3 regions of the Latilactobacillus parasakei genome follow, and region 2 is predicted to be linked to each of the others. Evidence: predicted binding sites of a transcription regulator. Region 2 holds the regulator's gene; each other region holds the start of a gene.
The links. Region 2 encodes LexA, which represses DNA repair genes until DNA is damaged. Its sites were predicted from a motif close to CNAACANNTGTTNG; they were not measured.
Positions count from the first base shown of each region.

Region 1: the regulator LexA is predicted to act here: its motif matches at 3,032-3,045, upstream of ruvA (Holliday junction branch migration protein RuvA).
Region 3: the regulator LexA is predicted to act here: its motif matches at 2,720-2,733, upstream of recA (recombinase RecA).

Region 1 covers NZ_CP186861.1:1,088,981-1,094,038, forward strand. Annotated here, with positions in the region: gene ACPBEH_RS05720 (GNAT family N-acetyltransferase) at 1-309, opposite strand, end outside; gene queA (tRNA preQ1(34) S-adenosylmethionine ribosyltransferase-isomerase QueA) at 336-1,367, opposite strand; gene ruvB (Holliday junction branch migration DNA helicase RuvB) at 1,382-2,389, opposite strand; gene ruvA (Holliday junction branch migration protein RuvA) at 2,402-3,013, opposite strand; gene ACPBEH_RS05740 (TIGR00730 family Rossman fold protein) at 3,388-3,951, opposite strand; gene ACPBEH_RS05745 (Maf family protein) at 3,964-4,509, opposite strand; gene mutL (DNA mismatch repair endonuclease MutL) at 4,509-5,058, opposite strand, start outside.
Region 2 covers NZ_CP186861.1:23,196-28,253, reverse strand. Annotated here, with positions in the region: gene ACPBEH_RS00160 (ABC transporter ATP-binding protein) at 1-198, opposite strand, end outside; gene ACPBEH_RS00155 (ABC transporter ATP-binding protein) at 200-1,945, opposite strand; gene ACPBEH_RS00150 (YneF family protein) at 2,087-2,317, opposite strand; gene ACPBEH_RS00145 (DUF896 domain-containing protein) at 2,398-2,640, opposite strand; gene lexA (transcriptional repressor LexA) at 2,775-3,389, shown strand; gene ACPBEH_RS00135 (adenine phosphoribosyltransferase) at 3,559-4,077, opposite strand; gene recJ (single-stranded-DNA-specific exonuclease RecJ) at 4,101-5,058, opposite strand, start outside.
Region 3 covers NZ_CP186861.1:923,080-928,137, forward strand. Annotated here, with positions in the region: gene rny (ribonuclease Y) at 1-1,186, opposite strand, end outside; gene recA (recombinase RecA) at 1,573-2,640, opposite strand; gene pgsA (CDP-diacylglycerol--glycerol-3-phosphate 3-phosphatidyltransferase) at 2,823-3,407, opposite strand; gene ACPBEH_RS04730 (RodZ domain-containing protein) at 3,433-4,356, opposite strand; gene ymfI (elongation factor P 5-aminopentanone reductase) at 4,438-5,058, opposite strand, start outside.

The DNA.
Region 1 (5,058 bases), 1.1 Mb from region 2:
TGAACCATCTAAGGCCATCCGGTGAATTGAATAATAGGGATGACTAGAAGCAACCGGTTGCCAGTCACCATTAGTGATTGCACTGTAGCCGTCATCAACTGTATCGACAATTGAGGCGACGCCAACAATCGTATCATCCTTAATTAAGATATAACAATATTCTTGGCGAATATCATTTTCAAACTGACTTTCACTAGGATCGCCAGCTTGCCACTGGTTAACACCCCGTTCTTTTAACGCGGCTTTAGCACCATCGATAATTGCTGAAATTCGTGGTAAATCAGAAAAAGCGGCTTTTCTTAAATACATCAATGCTCACACCTCGATTACATAATTTATTTAACAAACATGGCATCGCCAAAGCTAAAGAAACGATAACGTTCATCAACAGCATGTTGATAAGCGTTTAAGATGTTTTCGCGGCCGGTAAATGAAGCCACTAACATGACTAAGGTTGATTTTGGTAAATGGAAGTTCGTGATAAAAGCATCAACGGCTTTCCATTGGTAACCAGGTTTGATGAAGATTTCTGTCCAACCACTGTCGGCTTTGATTTCGCCATCAAACTTCGTTGCGATTGTTTCTAATGTCCGAATGCTGGTTGTCCCAGTCGCCACAATCCGACCACCATTTTGTTTGACTTCGTTCAACGTTGCAGCAGCTTCTTCTGTTAAACGATAAAATTCGCTGTGCATCTTATGATCTTCAACATTGTCTTCTGAAACAGGGCGGAAAGTCCCTAGACCAACGTGCAACGTTAAGTAAACCAACTTGATGCCTTTATCTTGCACCTTTTGTAAAAGTTCTTCTGTCCAGTGGAAGCCGGCTGTTGGTGCAGCGGCTGAACCTGGTTCCTTAGCATAAACTGTTTGATACATTTCTGGATCATCTAGTTTTTCCTTGATGTATGGTGGCAATGGCATTTCGCCTAAAGCTTCTAGAATTTGCATGAAGATCCCGTCGTATTTAAATTCGATCATCCGACCACCATGTTCAAGTTCCTTAGTGACAATGGCTCGTAATTGGCCATCACCAAAGACCACTTCGGTCCCCACTTTAGCCCGTTTAGCAGGCTTCATTAAAACTTCCCATTCATCGTCATGCGTATTGTTTAATAACAAGACTTCTTCATGACCACCAGTATCAGGTTTAACACCGTATAAACGTGCTGGTAAAACACGTGTATTGTTCATGACAACTGCATCGCCAGGGTTTAATTCGTCAATAATATCGTAGAAAACCTTGTCTTCTAAAGCGCCAGTTTCGTGATCCATCACTAATAAACGTGATGCTGCTCTTTCAATCATTGGTGTTTGTGCAATTAATTCTTCTGGTAAATTGTAATCAAAATCTTCTGTGGATACCATGTGGTTACCTCTTTCTATTTTTCTGGATAAGGCATGCCTAAATGGGCATAACCGGCCGGCGTTACCATCCGACCTCTTTGCGTTCGTTTTAAAAAGCCAATTTGAAGTAAATATGGCTCGTAAACTTCTTCAATTGTTTCGTTTTCTTCACCGATATTGGCGGCAATGGTTTTTAAACCGACTGGTCCGCCTTGATAATAATCAATCATCATCTGGAGGATTTTGCGATCGACACCGTCTAAACCCCGAATATCAACTTGCAACTGACTTAATGCGTGATCAGCAATCGCCTGATCAATCGTATTTTGGTCAGCCACTTGTGCGTAATCTCGAGTTCGTTTCAACAACCGATTGGCAATCCGCGGCGTCCCTCGCGAGCGACGTGCGATTTCTAACGCACCATCTGGCACAATCGACATATTAAAGACGCCGGCTGAGCGTTGCACAATGTCCATCAAATCAGCTTCCGTGTAATAAGCCATGTGTTCCACAATCCCGAAACGATCCCGCAGTGGTGCGGACAATAAGCCGGCCCGCGTCGTCGCGCCAATCAATGTGAATGGTGGTAATGGAAAATGGACGGGATGTGCGGTGGGGCCTTGACCAACCACAATATCGATGTAGAAATCTTCCATCGCTGAATAAAGTAATTCTTCAACCATCTTAGGTAAGCGATGAATTTCATCAATAAATAAGACATCCCCGGGTTGTAATTCGTTTAATAACGCCACTAAATCCCCAGGCCGCTCGATTGCAGGGCCACTCGTCGTTCGAATCTGGACTTGCAACTCGTTAGCAATCACCATCGCTAACGTCGTTTTCCCTAAACCTGGTGGGCCATAGAGTAAAACGTGATCGAGGGACTCTTCCCGTTTTTTGGCCGCTTCAATATAGACCGCTAACTCATTTTTAACCCGATCTTGACCGATATATTGTGCAAGGACTTGTGGCCGCAATGTTTTTTCAATACTTGCTTCAGCAAAATCATCGTTTTCGGCTGAAACAATTCGCTCATCTGCCATTTAAAGTCCTCCTTATTTCTTCATCAATAACCGCAAACCTTCTCTGAGATACTGATCAGTTGTTTGCGCTGCAAAATCAGTTAACTTAGGCGTAATCGCTTTGACTTCCCGTGCGGAATAGCCAAGCGCACTCAAGGCTGCTAGCGCGTCACTTAATTCAGGTGAATCGCCTTGGCTGCCTAAATCAATTGCCGTTTGACCGACTAACGTTGCGCTTTGTTCTAGATCGCCTAACTTACCTTTAAGGTCTAGGGCAATCTGTTGGGCCGTCTTCTTCCCGACACCTGGGAACTTCGTTAAGTACCCAATATCATCGTTCATAATCGCTTGAATTAAACCAGAATGGTCGCTGTTGGCCAAAATTGCCAAGGCACTCTTGGGACCAATCCCGGAAACACTGATTAATTTTTGGAAAAGTTGTTTTTCATCTAAGTCATAAAAACCAAAAAGCGTAATATCAGTATCGCGTACCGCTTGGTGGACATATATTTGAACCACTTCACTCATTGATTCTATATAGCGATATGGATTAGCAACTTGTAATTGGTAGCCAATTCCTTGAACTTCCAAAACAACATAATACGGATTAACCGCCGTCACTAAACCTTTTAAATATTCATACATAATTTAACCTACTTTACGAGAACATATATTTGCTTGCTAAATTGTACCATAAATACAGAGTGTGATTCAAAGCGATTTGGCTGCGAGCATTTGCTTAGTATCGTGAATAAACGACCCCGTCGATTGTTTGCGATGCGGCGCAAAGCACAACAGCCAGCTTTGAAGAACACGTTTCAAATTAAGGTGTGATTCAAAGCGATTTGGCTAAGAGTGCTCTTCACACCGTGGAACTTCCGAGCATTTGCTTAACTTGGCGAATTAACGATGCAATCGTTGATTTGACAAGTGTCGGCAAAGCACAGGAAGTTGGTGTGAAGAGCACGTTTCACCAAAATTGGGATCAGTCCCGTCCTACTCGGTCCCAATCCCAATGATTAATATTCTCGTATTTTTGGTGGTTGATAAGTCGCAATAAACATCGCCATTTCAGTTAAAGAATCTGTAAACAAGTATTTTTCGAAATCAACTTGCGTTAAAAAGCCTTCTTCAACCATGTGCGCTAAGAATTGTTGCAATAAATCATAATACCCCGCTACGTTGTAGAAAATGCAGGGGCCATCTTGCTGGCCAATTCGCGCCCACGAAATCACTTCGCTCATTTCTTCTAACGTGCCTGGTCCACCTGGTAAGGCAATGAAGACGTCGGCCAATTCAATCATTTTTGATTTCCGTTCGGCCATACTATCAACCATCACCAAATCGCTTAAGCCAGCATGCGCTGGTTCGCGTTGGTTTAAGAATTCAGGCATCACACCGACTACCTTGCCACCATTTTCTAAAACGGTATCGGCAATCGTACCCATCAAGCCAACCCGACTCCCACCATAAATTAATTGATCTTGTCGTTTGACTAACCAATGACCTAAATCGCTGGCGGCTTGCGTATAAACCGGACGACGGCCACTGCTAGCCCCACAATAAACTGCTACATTTATCATTTTTAATTCCTCTTAATCCTGCAACATTCTTACAACAGTGCTGACTGGTAAGCCAACCACGTTGTAAAAGTCGCCATTAATTTTCTTAATTAACAGTGCCCCCGCGCCTTGAATCCCATAAGCGCCGGCCTTATCCGCATATTCATTTCGATCTAAATATTGTTCAATCTCGGCGATGCTTAAATGCCAAAATGTGACGTCGGTTTGGACGACTTTTTGTTGCACCTGACCGTCTTTCAACAACCACAGTCCAGTATAAACTTGATGTGTCTGACCACTCAATTGGCGTAACATTTCATAAGCATCTTGGCGATCCTTAGGTTTGCCATAAAGCGTCCCTTGAAAACTGATTGTCGTATCCGCCGCTAAAATGGTCGCCGTTGGATATTGAACGGCAATTGCTTCCCCTTTGCGTTGCGCCAGGGTTTGGACATAATCATCCGGTGTTGTTAGCGGTGTTTCGTGTTCATCAATCTGTGCTGGTTGTACCTCAAAGTCATTAACGACGCGCTTTAATAATGCCTGTCTGCGCGGTGATTGCGATGCTAAAATAAACATTATTCGCCCTCCCAACTATGATGTGGTTCTTGAATCCGTTTAAACATCTTTTCCAAATCTTTTTGCGTATAGTGAATCAAAACCGGGCGTCCATGCGGACAATTAAACGGATTTTCGGTCTTCGCTAAATCAGCCAGAAGCGCTTTAGCCTGGGCATCATCTAAATGATGGTGTGCCTTGATTGATTGCTTACAGCTCATCATAATTGCCGTCTTCTCACGAAATTGGGCAATACTAATGCGGCCGTCTTTTAAAACATCGTCAATCATCCCACGAATCGTCATTTCCTCTTGTCCTTGTTCAATCCAAGTTGGGTGACTGTGGACCACAAAACTATTCTGACCAAAATTTTCTAATTGAATTCCAACTGAGGCTAAAAGTTCAGTTTTTTCCTGAATCTTTAGCGCATCACTATTCGGATATTCCAAAACAAGCGGTACTAACAAGTTTTGCACAGAGGTGCTGACTTCCCCAATTTTTTCTCGGTAATATTCGTACTTAATCCGTTCTTGCGCAGCGTGTTGATCCAAGATATAAAAGCCATCTTCA
Region 2 (5,058 bases):
CGTTAAGTAACGATCCATAAAAACTTGTAATAAGCGCGGCAACAAAATGTTAATCGTTGCTAAACCCGCCGCTGCGATGATTGCGCCGATAAATTGTTTCTTATAGCGCTTGGTATAACCAAAAAGTCGTTTCATAATTTGTAACTGTTCTTTAGTCGATATCTTTTGTGACCATTCAGATTGATACTTTTGTGCCATCCTATTGGCCCCCCATCGCTTGATTTAATTGTTGTTTAACCCACATTTCAGCATACCACCCTTGTTGGGCTAATAAGCTGTCGTGCGTTCCGCGTTCGGCAATCGTCCCGTCATCCATGACAATAATCTCATCAGCGTGCATTACACTACTGAGTCGATTAGCGGTAATAATTGTCGTTTGATTTGCCCGTAGCGTCTTAAGATTCATTAAAATTGCTTCTTCAGTCTTCGCATCGACCGCGGACAATGAATCATCTAAAATTAAAATTTCAGGATCAGTCATTATTGCCCGGGAAATAGCAATTCGCTGTTTCTGTCCACCTGATAATGACACGCCACGTTCACCAACAACTGTGTCGTAGCCCTGTGCAAACGTTAAAATATCTTCATGAACCGCGCCAGAGCTAGCCGCTGCTTCAACGGCCTCTTGTTCTTTTTCAAAATCCGCAAACCGAATATTATCGCGAACATCTGTTGAAAATAAAAAGTTATCCTGTGGTACATAACCAATACTATCGAGTAATGCATCTAATGTGTAATCCCGAATATCGTTCTGGTTAATCTTAATTTGGCCCTGATATTGATCATATTCTCGTAACAGCAACTTGATCAAAGTACTTTTACCAGAACCAACCTTCCCGACAATTCCTAGTGTCTTTCCTTGTGGCAATTGGAAATGCACATTCGTTAAAGTTGGTGTTTGTTCTTCAGGATAGGCAAATTGTTGAATGGCATAGTCAATATCACCAGTTGCCAACGTTTGAATGGCATCTGGCTTTTCAATAATCGTGCTGGTTTCTTTTAATAATGATTCAACCCGATCATAACTAGCATTGCCACGTTCAAGCACATTGAATAAACGACCAATCGCAAACATTGGCCAAACCAAAGCTGCGATATAACTAATAAAAGCAATCAATTGACCAATTGTAATACTGTGGTTCATAACCAACGTTCCGCCATAGATAATCGTGACGAGGTATGTTAACCCAATGATCAAACTAATCGCTGGATCAAATAACCCATCGATAAAGTTGACGCGCTTGTTAATCGCAATTGTCTTCGTCACAATTTGGTCGAAATCATCGATATCCGCTTCTTCTTGACCAAACGTTTTTAAAACTTTGATCCCAGAAACACTCTCTTGCGTCTTATCATTTAATTTTGAAAAGGCTGCTTGTGATTCTCTAAAAGCGGTATGCAAATGCGTGCCTAAGCGCCCTGAAGCCACTGCTAATAATGGCATTGGAATCAGGGCCATTAATGTGAGCCGCCAATCGACAAAAATAATCATCGCGATGATGGTCGTCCCACCCGTAATAATCGAATCCGCAAAGGTTAAAATACCGGCGCCTGCAACTTGTTGAATCGCGGTTAAATCATTGGTCGCATGGGCCATCAAATCGCCAGTCCGGTGTTTCTGGAAGAAAGTTGTATCCATCTTCATAAAATGCCAGAACAAACGACTCCGCAATGTCCGTTCCAACTTGGCAGCGCCACCCCAGATACGAGTCCGCCAACCATAGCGAAAGAGATATTGTAAAATCGCGGCTGCTAATAAAACCCCAATCCACATTAATAAAACCGACGCCTTTAACTTTCGAGCGGCCATTAAATCAATTAACGTCCCAATCACTTTTGGTGGCACGATTTGTACAATTGCAACTAGAACTAAAAAAATAACCCCTAATATATAGCGGCGATATTCTTGTTTAAAATACCAGCCTAACTTCTTAAATATACCCATAAAATATCTCCGTCTTCAAAATTAGATAATCCTCATTATAGCAATCTTAGTTCAGTGGGACAATTATTTCTCTTCCAATAAAAAGAGGGTTCCATACAAAAATAAGTTTTTGTACGAAACGCCTCTTTAATTAAGTCATGTTTATTTTTTTCTACGTTTTTGTTGTGCTTTCATTGAGCTCATCATCTGGTTTAATTTCTTTTCAGATGGTTTTTGCCCCATTTGCATCATCATAGCTTTCAACATATCTTCATTAACTGGTGGATTTTCTTCGAAATATTTCTTCATGTAAGCACGTGCGCCGAAAAAGCCAGCAACTGCACCTAATAATGCCCCAATGACAAAAATTAATACGCCTATTCCAATATTCATATCTTATGCACCCCTTCCTCATTCAGTTCACTTAAATATTCTACACATTATTGCACTAAAAAGAAAGCGGAATTCCTAGATTAATCGTCACGTAAACCCTTTTCACGTTGGATGTCCTTCACTTTTTCAGGTGTGACTTCCTTACCATCTTTATCATAAACTTGTAGCATCTCAACTTGTGAACGGAAACTAGAACGGAAATCCTTCAAATAAGCGTCCCGTAGTTCTTGACGTTCCGTTGTTTCTTCAGGTGTTAACCCTTCTGCTTTTGCTTTATGTGCTAATTCGTTGATACGATCGAGTCGTTTTTGATCCATTGCCATCATCGGCCTCCAAATTTAAACTTTTATCCTATTTTGGACTAAAATGCTCAAAATGTCAAAAAATACGAACACTTGTTTGAAATCCACCTATAAATATGCTACTATATGCTTAATAGAACGAATGAGGTGCGCTTATGACTAAAACTGAATCCAAACAATTAGAGGTCTTACGTTTTATTCACGAACGTGTTCAAGACAAAGGTTACCCACCAACGGTCCGTGAGATTTGCGAAGCCGTTAATTTATCGTCCACTTCTACTGTCCATGGCCATTTAGCCCGACTTGAGAAGAAGGGCTTATTACAAAAGGATCCCACTAAGCCACGGGCGATCGAGTTAACGCCCGCTGGCTTAACGGCAATTGGGGCGACACCCCAGAAAATTCCAGTCTTAGGGGTGGTTACTGCCGGTGTGCCTATCTTAGCAGTTGAAGAAGCAACTGATTATTTCCCGCTTCCACCTAGTTTGCAAACCGAACAAGATTTGTTCATGCTAACAATTCGTGGTGAAAGTATGATTAACGCCGGTATCTTAGATGGCGACGAAGTCATCATTCGCAAGCAATCAACCGCCGATAATGGCAATATTGTCATTGCGATGACTGCCGAAGATGAAGCAACCTGCAAACGGTTCTTCAAAGAAGCAGATCACTATCGTCTCCAACCAGAAAACGATACGTTTGAACCAATCATTTTAAATGAAGTCAGCATTCTAGGGAAGGTCGTTGGCCTTTACCGCGATCGCATGTAATAAAAAAGAAGTTCGCTTAGGCGAACTTCTTTTTTTGTCTGTTTCTCTTTAACGTGCTTTCACCAACTGCTTTTTGCGCTTTGCTACATCAGTCAAATCACCGGCTTTGTCAGTAATCCGCCTGATTAGGTAAATGCTCAAAAGCAACCGTTGATGACGCACTTCTTTATTAATATTCCATTAATTTGAAAATATCATAGTCCTTAATCTTTTCGCGGCCGTTTAAGTCCTTCAATTCGATGAAGAAGGCTGTCCCAACGACGATGCCACCTAGTTCTTCAACCATTTTGATTGTTGCGGCAATTGTCCCACCGGTTGCTAATAAGTCATCTGTCACTAAGACTTTTTGGCCTGGTTTAACAGCATCCTTATGCATATACAACGTTGATTTACCGTATTCTAAACCATAGCTAGCTGAAACTGTTTCGCGTGGCAACTTACCCTTCTTACGAGCAGGTGCAAAACCGACACCTAATTTGTAAGCAACTGGGCAGCCAACGATAAAGCCCCGGGCTTCAGGGCCGACGATCATTTCAACGCCTTTGTTTTTAGCGTATTCAACAATTTTATCCGTTGCTGCTGCGTATGCTTCACCATCGGACATCAAAGGTGAGATATCACGAAAAGTAACGCCAGCTTCCGGAAAATCCGGAACACTTGCGACATAATCTTTAAAGTTGATTGACATATATAATTCGCTCCTTAACTCTTTTAGCGATTTGCTACTGCTGGGAGAGTTGCTAGCCAGTCTTTCACCTCGGTAAAGGTTGAATAAACAAGCTGTTTTTCCATTTCAATTTTAGCTAATCGTTTTTGATAACTTGGTGCACTTTCCAGTGCATGCTTTTCAGGTTGTAACTCGGCCATAATCAGACCACGTTCTATTCTAACAAATCCGAGGTCAAAAAACACCTGCAACATGAAAATCATTAGCGGTAATTGTAATTTTAAATACGCCGCTAATTCAGCTAACCGCGCTTTTTCGATATTTGGGTGCTTCCGTAAGTAGACTAAGAAAGTCGCAAACTGCTGTTTTGTCGGCATTCCTTCTAAGTAAGCAGAGTGTTTAGCATAAAAAATCAAGCTTAATTTAGCGGCCTGTTGTTGTTGATAAAATTGTTCAAAAGCAGTTAAATCAGCCGGTTCATCAACCACAATCAGCTCTTGGCTAGTAGCAACTTGTTCATCGGTCGCTAACAGCGCCTGACTCCCTGCCGGTAAATAAGACTGCAGTTGCTCGCGCATTTTATCATTGAAAAAGACGTAGTCGCCTGTTGATTGGAATAATTGTTTTGTCAGGCGATTACTGCGCTGATCAAGTATGACTTGCCCACTCGTGGCAAGGTCTTTTACCATTAATTGCAACGTCGTCTGGCCACGCCAAGTATTCTCACTCAAACTTCCGACTAATTTCACATCTTCAGCGGCAGTTAAATCGGGCATCAAAGCACCTTTATTGAAAGCTAAAACCGCTAATTGTTGTTGTTGATCAACCGCCATCATCTTCAAATGCTTCTGATCAGCACCAATTTGTTTGACATCGGCTAACTGGGGCGCACTAAGTTCAATCAACGGTTCTGGATTATCACTGCCAAAAGGTGCCAGTTGTTGTAATGCTTGGTATAAATCAGGCGTAATATCAGCCAAGGTCAGCGCCAAATCAACTGGT
Region 3 (5,058 bases), 900 kb from region 2:
CCTTATAACGCGTTGCAAGTTCAACACCAATTTCAACGTGTGAGCCATCAACTTCATGATCCAATGCTTTACCGATATCATGTAATAAGCCAGCACGTTTTGCGAGTGTGACATCTTCGCCTAATTCAGCAGCTAAAATCCCCGTTAATTTAGCGACTTCAATCGAATGATTCAAGACGTTTTGACCATAACTTGTTCTAAAGTGTAAACGGCCTAAAATCTTAATGAGGTCTGGATGCATCGTATGAATCCCGACATCAAAAATGGCTTGTTCACCGATTTGGCGAATTTGTTCGTCCATTTCTTTACGTGATTTATCCACCATTTCTTCAATACGAGCTGGATGAATCCGACCATCTTGAATTAACTTCTCTAAGGTCATTCGTGCGATTTCACGTCTAATTGGATCAAAACCACTTAGCACAACTGCTTCTGGTGTATCATCGATAATTAAGTCAATCCCAGTTAACGTTTCGAGGGTGCGAATATTCCGACCCTCACGACCGATAATCCGACCCTTCATATCGTCATTAGGAAGCGTCACAACAGTCACTGTTGTTTCAGCAACCATATCTGCTGCACTACGTTGAATTGCTTCAGCAACTAATGTTTTAGCTGTCCGATCAGCATGTTCCTTAGCAGATTCTTCGCTTTCCTTAATTAAAACAGCCCGTTCGTGATCCAAGTTCCGTTTCGTTTCGTCCAAAATGATCTTTTGCGCATCATCATGAGAAAGCTCAGCGATCTCTTGTAACTTCGTTCGTTGTTGTTCAACTAACGCTTCGACTTCTGCTTGCTTTTCTTTTAATTGTTGCGCCTGTTCAGCTAAACGATTTTCATGTTCTTCCAATGTCCGTTCTTTTTTATCGAGCGTCGCATCTTTTCGGTCCATCGTTTCTTCGCGCTGGATTAATCGATTCTCTTGTTTTTGAACTTCACCACGTCGATCCTTCAATTCATTTTCAATTTCAGAGCGATATTGATGATTTTCGTCCTTGGCTTCCAAAAGAATTTCTTTTTTCCGCGTTGCCGCTTCTTTTTCAGCTAATTCGATTATTCCCTTAGCAGTCTTATTTGCACCATCAATTTCACGTTCGTGGGCCTTCTTTTGCAAAATTGCACCAACGGCAAAACCGAGGATTAACATGATGACTGCGGTAAGGATTAATAGCAAATCTAAGTTCATTTTTTCACCTCCGCATCATCAAAAATTTTAAATTGCAAGCACGTTGCAAATTTTTAAAGATGTAATTATGTTTAATTTTTCAACACATAGTTATTTTATAGTTTAGTAAACCGCCTGTCAACTTAAAGTATCAGCATTGCAACCGTTTACCGGCCCGATTGCCACTCGTTTATTCGGTTAATCCACCGCTTATTGTGTTAGGCCCTTAGACATTGTCAAACAGCCGTCGGTCCAATTGCGAATGTCACTACACTTCTTAGCAATCCCATTCGGTAGTAGGCCCTATAATTCTTAATTTACCAATCCTTAACCTTAATTATTCGGTTATACCTAAAACAAGAGCCAGTACAAAACTAAGTTTTGGCCTGGCTCTTGCTAGTCATGCTTTATTCTTCTGTTGAATCATCTGGTAAAATATTTATTTGTTCATCTTCAGTTGTTGGAAGATCTTCTTCTGGTACATCTGAAATACCATAAGCTGCTCTAACCTTCAAACGAACTTCATCTTCGACATCTTCATGATCAGCCAAATAATTTTTAGCATTTTCACGCCCTTGACCAATTCGTTCTGACCCATAAGAGTACCAAGAACCACTCTTATTGATAATGTCTTTTTCAACCGCCATATCAACTAATTCACCGGTTCTGGAAATCCCTTGACCGTACATGATATCAACTTCAGCGACCTTAAATGGTGGGGCCACCTTATTCTTAACAACTTTGATTCGGGCCCGGTTCCCAATCATATCTGTCCCATTCTTGATGGTTTCAGCACGACGGACTTCAAGCCGAACAGTTGAATAGAATTTCAAAGCACGACCACCTGGTGTGACTTCGGGGTTACCAAACATCACGCCGACTTTTTCACGAATTTGGTTAATGAATAACGCAATCGTCTTCGTCTTATTAATCGTTCCTGATAATTTACGTAAGGCTTGTGACATCAAACGGGCTTGTAAGCCAACGTGGGCATCACCCATTTCGCCTTCGATTTCAGCACGTGGTACCAAGGCAGCAACTGAATCGACAACTAAAATATCAACGGCCCCACTTGATACCAAGGCATCAGCAATTTCTAAGCCTTGTTCACCAGTATCGGGTTGTGATAAGAGTAAGTCATCGATGTTAACGCCAAGAGCTGTTGCATACTTAGGATCCATCGCATTTTCAGCATCGATATAAGCAGCCGTTCCACCTTGCTTTTGCACTTCGGCAACAGCGTGTAACGCAACAGTTGTTTTACCTGAACTTTCAGGACCGTAAATTTCAACGATCCGGCCGCGAGGATAACCACCTACTCCGAGCGCTTCGTCCAATGCCAATGAACCAGATGAAACTGTTGAGACTTGTGTATCAACCTTTTCACCCATTCGCATAATTGAACCTTTACCAAAATTCTTTTCAATCTTCTTTAGGGCAGCATCAAGTGCTGCTTGTCTTTCATCTTTAGCCAATTAAGTGACCCTCCTTAAAAGAGTACATTTCATTACTCTCTTAGTTTACAGATTTCGTTAAATAAAAGCAAGTTAAAATCGAACAAACGTTCTTAATATTTATTCGGTCAATCTATAATACGTAATTCGCGGGGATTTTGCCAATAAAAAAACTGGTCGCTAAAGCGGACCAGTTTTGCTGATTATTTAGAAAATGAATCCTTAAAAATACCACGATTTTTGATGAAGTATTCTGTCCCTGAATAAATCGTGAAGAATAAGCAAACATATAACATGATATCAGCCATTGGTAAGCCGATATTCGCAAAGAACACATTATGCAAGAATAATAAGATAATCGCCAACATTTGAGTTGTCGTCTTAATCTTACCAGGCATGGCAGCAGCCATGACTTCGCCGCCTTGGCTCAAGAGTAATCGAAGACCAGTCACTGCTAATTCACGCCAAATAATAATTGCAACAACCCAAGCAGGTGCTGCACCGAGTTCAACAAGGAAGATGAAGGCTGTCATTACCAATAACTTGTCCGCTAGTGGATCAGCAAACTTGCCAAAGTTAGTCACCAAATGTTGTGAACGTGCAATTTTTCCATCCAACAAATCCGTCAATGATGCAACAATAAAGATCACTGTTGCAATCAATTCACTGACCGGAATGGCCGTCCCAGCAACGAGTACCTCAACTGCCGGTACGTTAAACGCTAATAGGATTGTAAAAATAGGAATTAAAATAATTCTAAACATCGTCAATTTATTTGGTAAATTCATCGGATAGACCTCTCACATCTCTTTATTATTTTGCAAGTGTTGCTGTAAAGTTCACTGTTCGAACCTGAACTGTTTCATTATTAGGATTTAAATTAACAGCTGTGTCGTTAATCTTCATCTTCGTTGCAGGCCCGTTCCCAGTTTTAACTGAGAATTGGGTTACCCCAGCTGGTAATTGCGTTGTTTGATCAGTTCCTGGTGTAACAGAACCTTGCCAAATGGTTGAACCATTAACGATTAACCCGACCCAAGCCGTTGCGTTTTCAGCTGAGAACGTCAACGTATTAGCCTTGTTAGGCAAGTTCTTAATAGTGAAGGCTTGTTGTGAACCACTCATACTTGTCATTGAAGCTGATAATTTTGTTTCTTTGGCTTTTTTGTCAGCTTCTTTTTTAGATTGTTCGCTTGCTTTAGAAGCTTCTTTGGCCTTACTTTCTTGTGTCTTTTGTTGATTATCGTCTGAACTTGCTTTTTTGGTTGTTGATTGGTCACCTGAAACTGTGACAGATGAACTAGTTTCAGTTAACGTTTCCCGGTTTTTGCCCCGGTTACTTAGCGTAATCCCGTAGACAATCCCTACAATCACAACGACGACAGCAACAACGGCGATTTGTGGTGCTAAGCCCCGCCATTTTGACCATTTAGAGTCGGTTGTTTCGCGTGTTAGACGAGTTTGATTTTCAACCGATTTTTCAACGTATTCTTCTGGTTTTGCGTTAGGCAACTTATCTTGATATTCAGCTAATAAAGCTTCACTATCAACACCCACCGTTTGTGCATATTGCTTAATAAACGCACGCACATAAAAAGTGCCTGGGAGTGCATCGAAATCGCCCTCTTCGATTGAACTTAAATAGCGCTTTTGAATTTTCGTAATTTGTTGTAAATCATCTAATGTATAACCTTTTTCAATACGTGCTTCACGTAATTTTTGACCAATTTCATTCATCTGAATTCCACCCACTATTATCCCATTATCATTACTCGTCATTATAGCATATTGCCACAATGATATTGTATTAAGATTTCTTTATTTTAGCCAACCGCCGTCAACATAAATTGTCTGTCCCGTTAAATAATTGGCTTCTGGTGCTAACAAAGTCTGGACCCAATAAGCAATCTGTGTCGGCGTCGCAAAACGCCCAGTTGGAATCTCAGCGGCAATCGCCGCTTGTTCGTCTGCTGTAAACTGTTGATTCATTTTCGTGGCTACCGCACCAGGGGCAATCACGTTGACCGTGATGCCTAATGAGCCTACCTCTTGTGCATAAGCATTGGCAAACGCCGATTGGGCGCCTTTGACCGTGCTGTAGGGTACTTCCATCGCGCTACCCCGACCGCCGTAAATAGAGCCAATAAAAACGATTCGGCCCAAATCACTCTGGGTTAATTTAGACTGTAAAGCTTGTAAAATTAACATTGGTGTCTTCACGTGCACTTGCCACAACGCATCGATCTGTTCGGCAGACACCTCTGGCAATAAGCCGTAAGTCGTCATCCCAGCGGCAAAAATAACCGCATCCACTTGAAATAATTGCTTTTTTAACTGGTCGACCGCAGTGGTACCAGTCGTTAAATCCAACTGAAGCGCAAAAAAGTCTTGGTGCGCATACTGTTGACTGAGTTGCTGTTGTAGTTTATGAATGCGCTC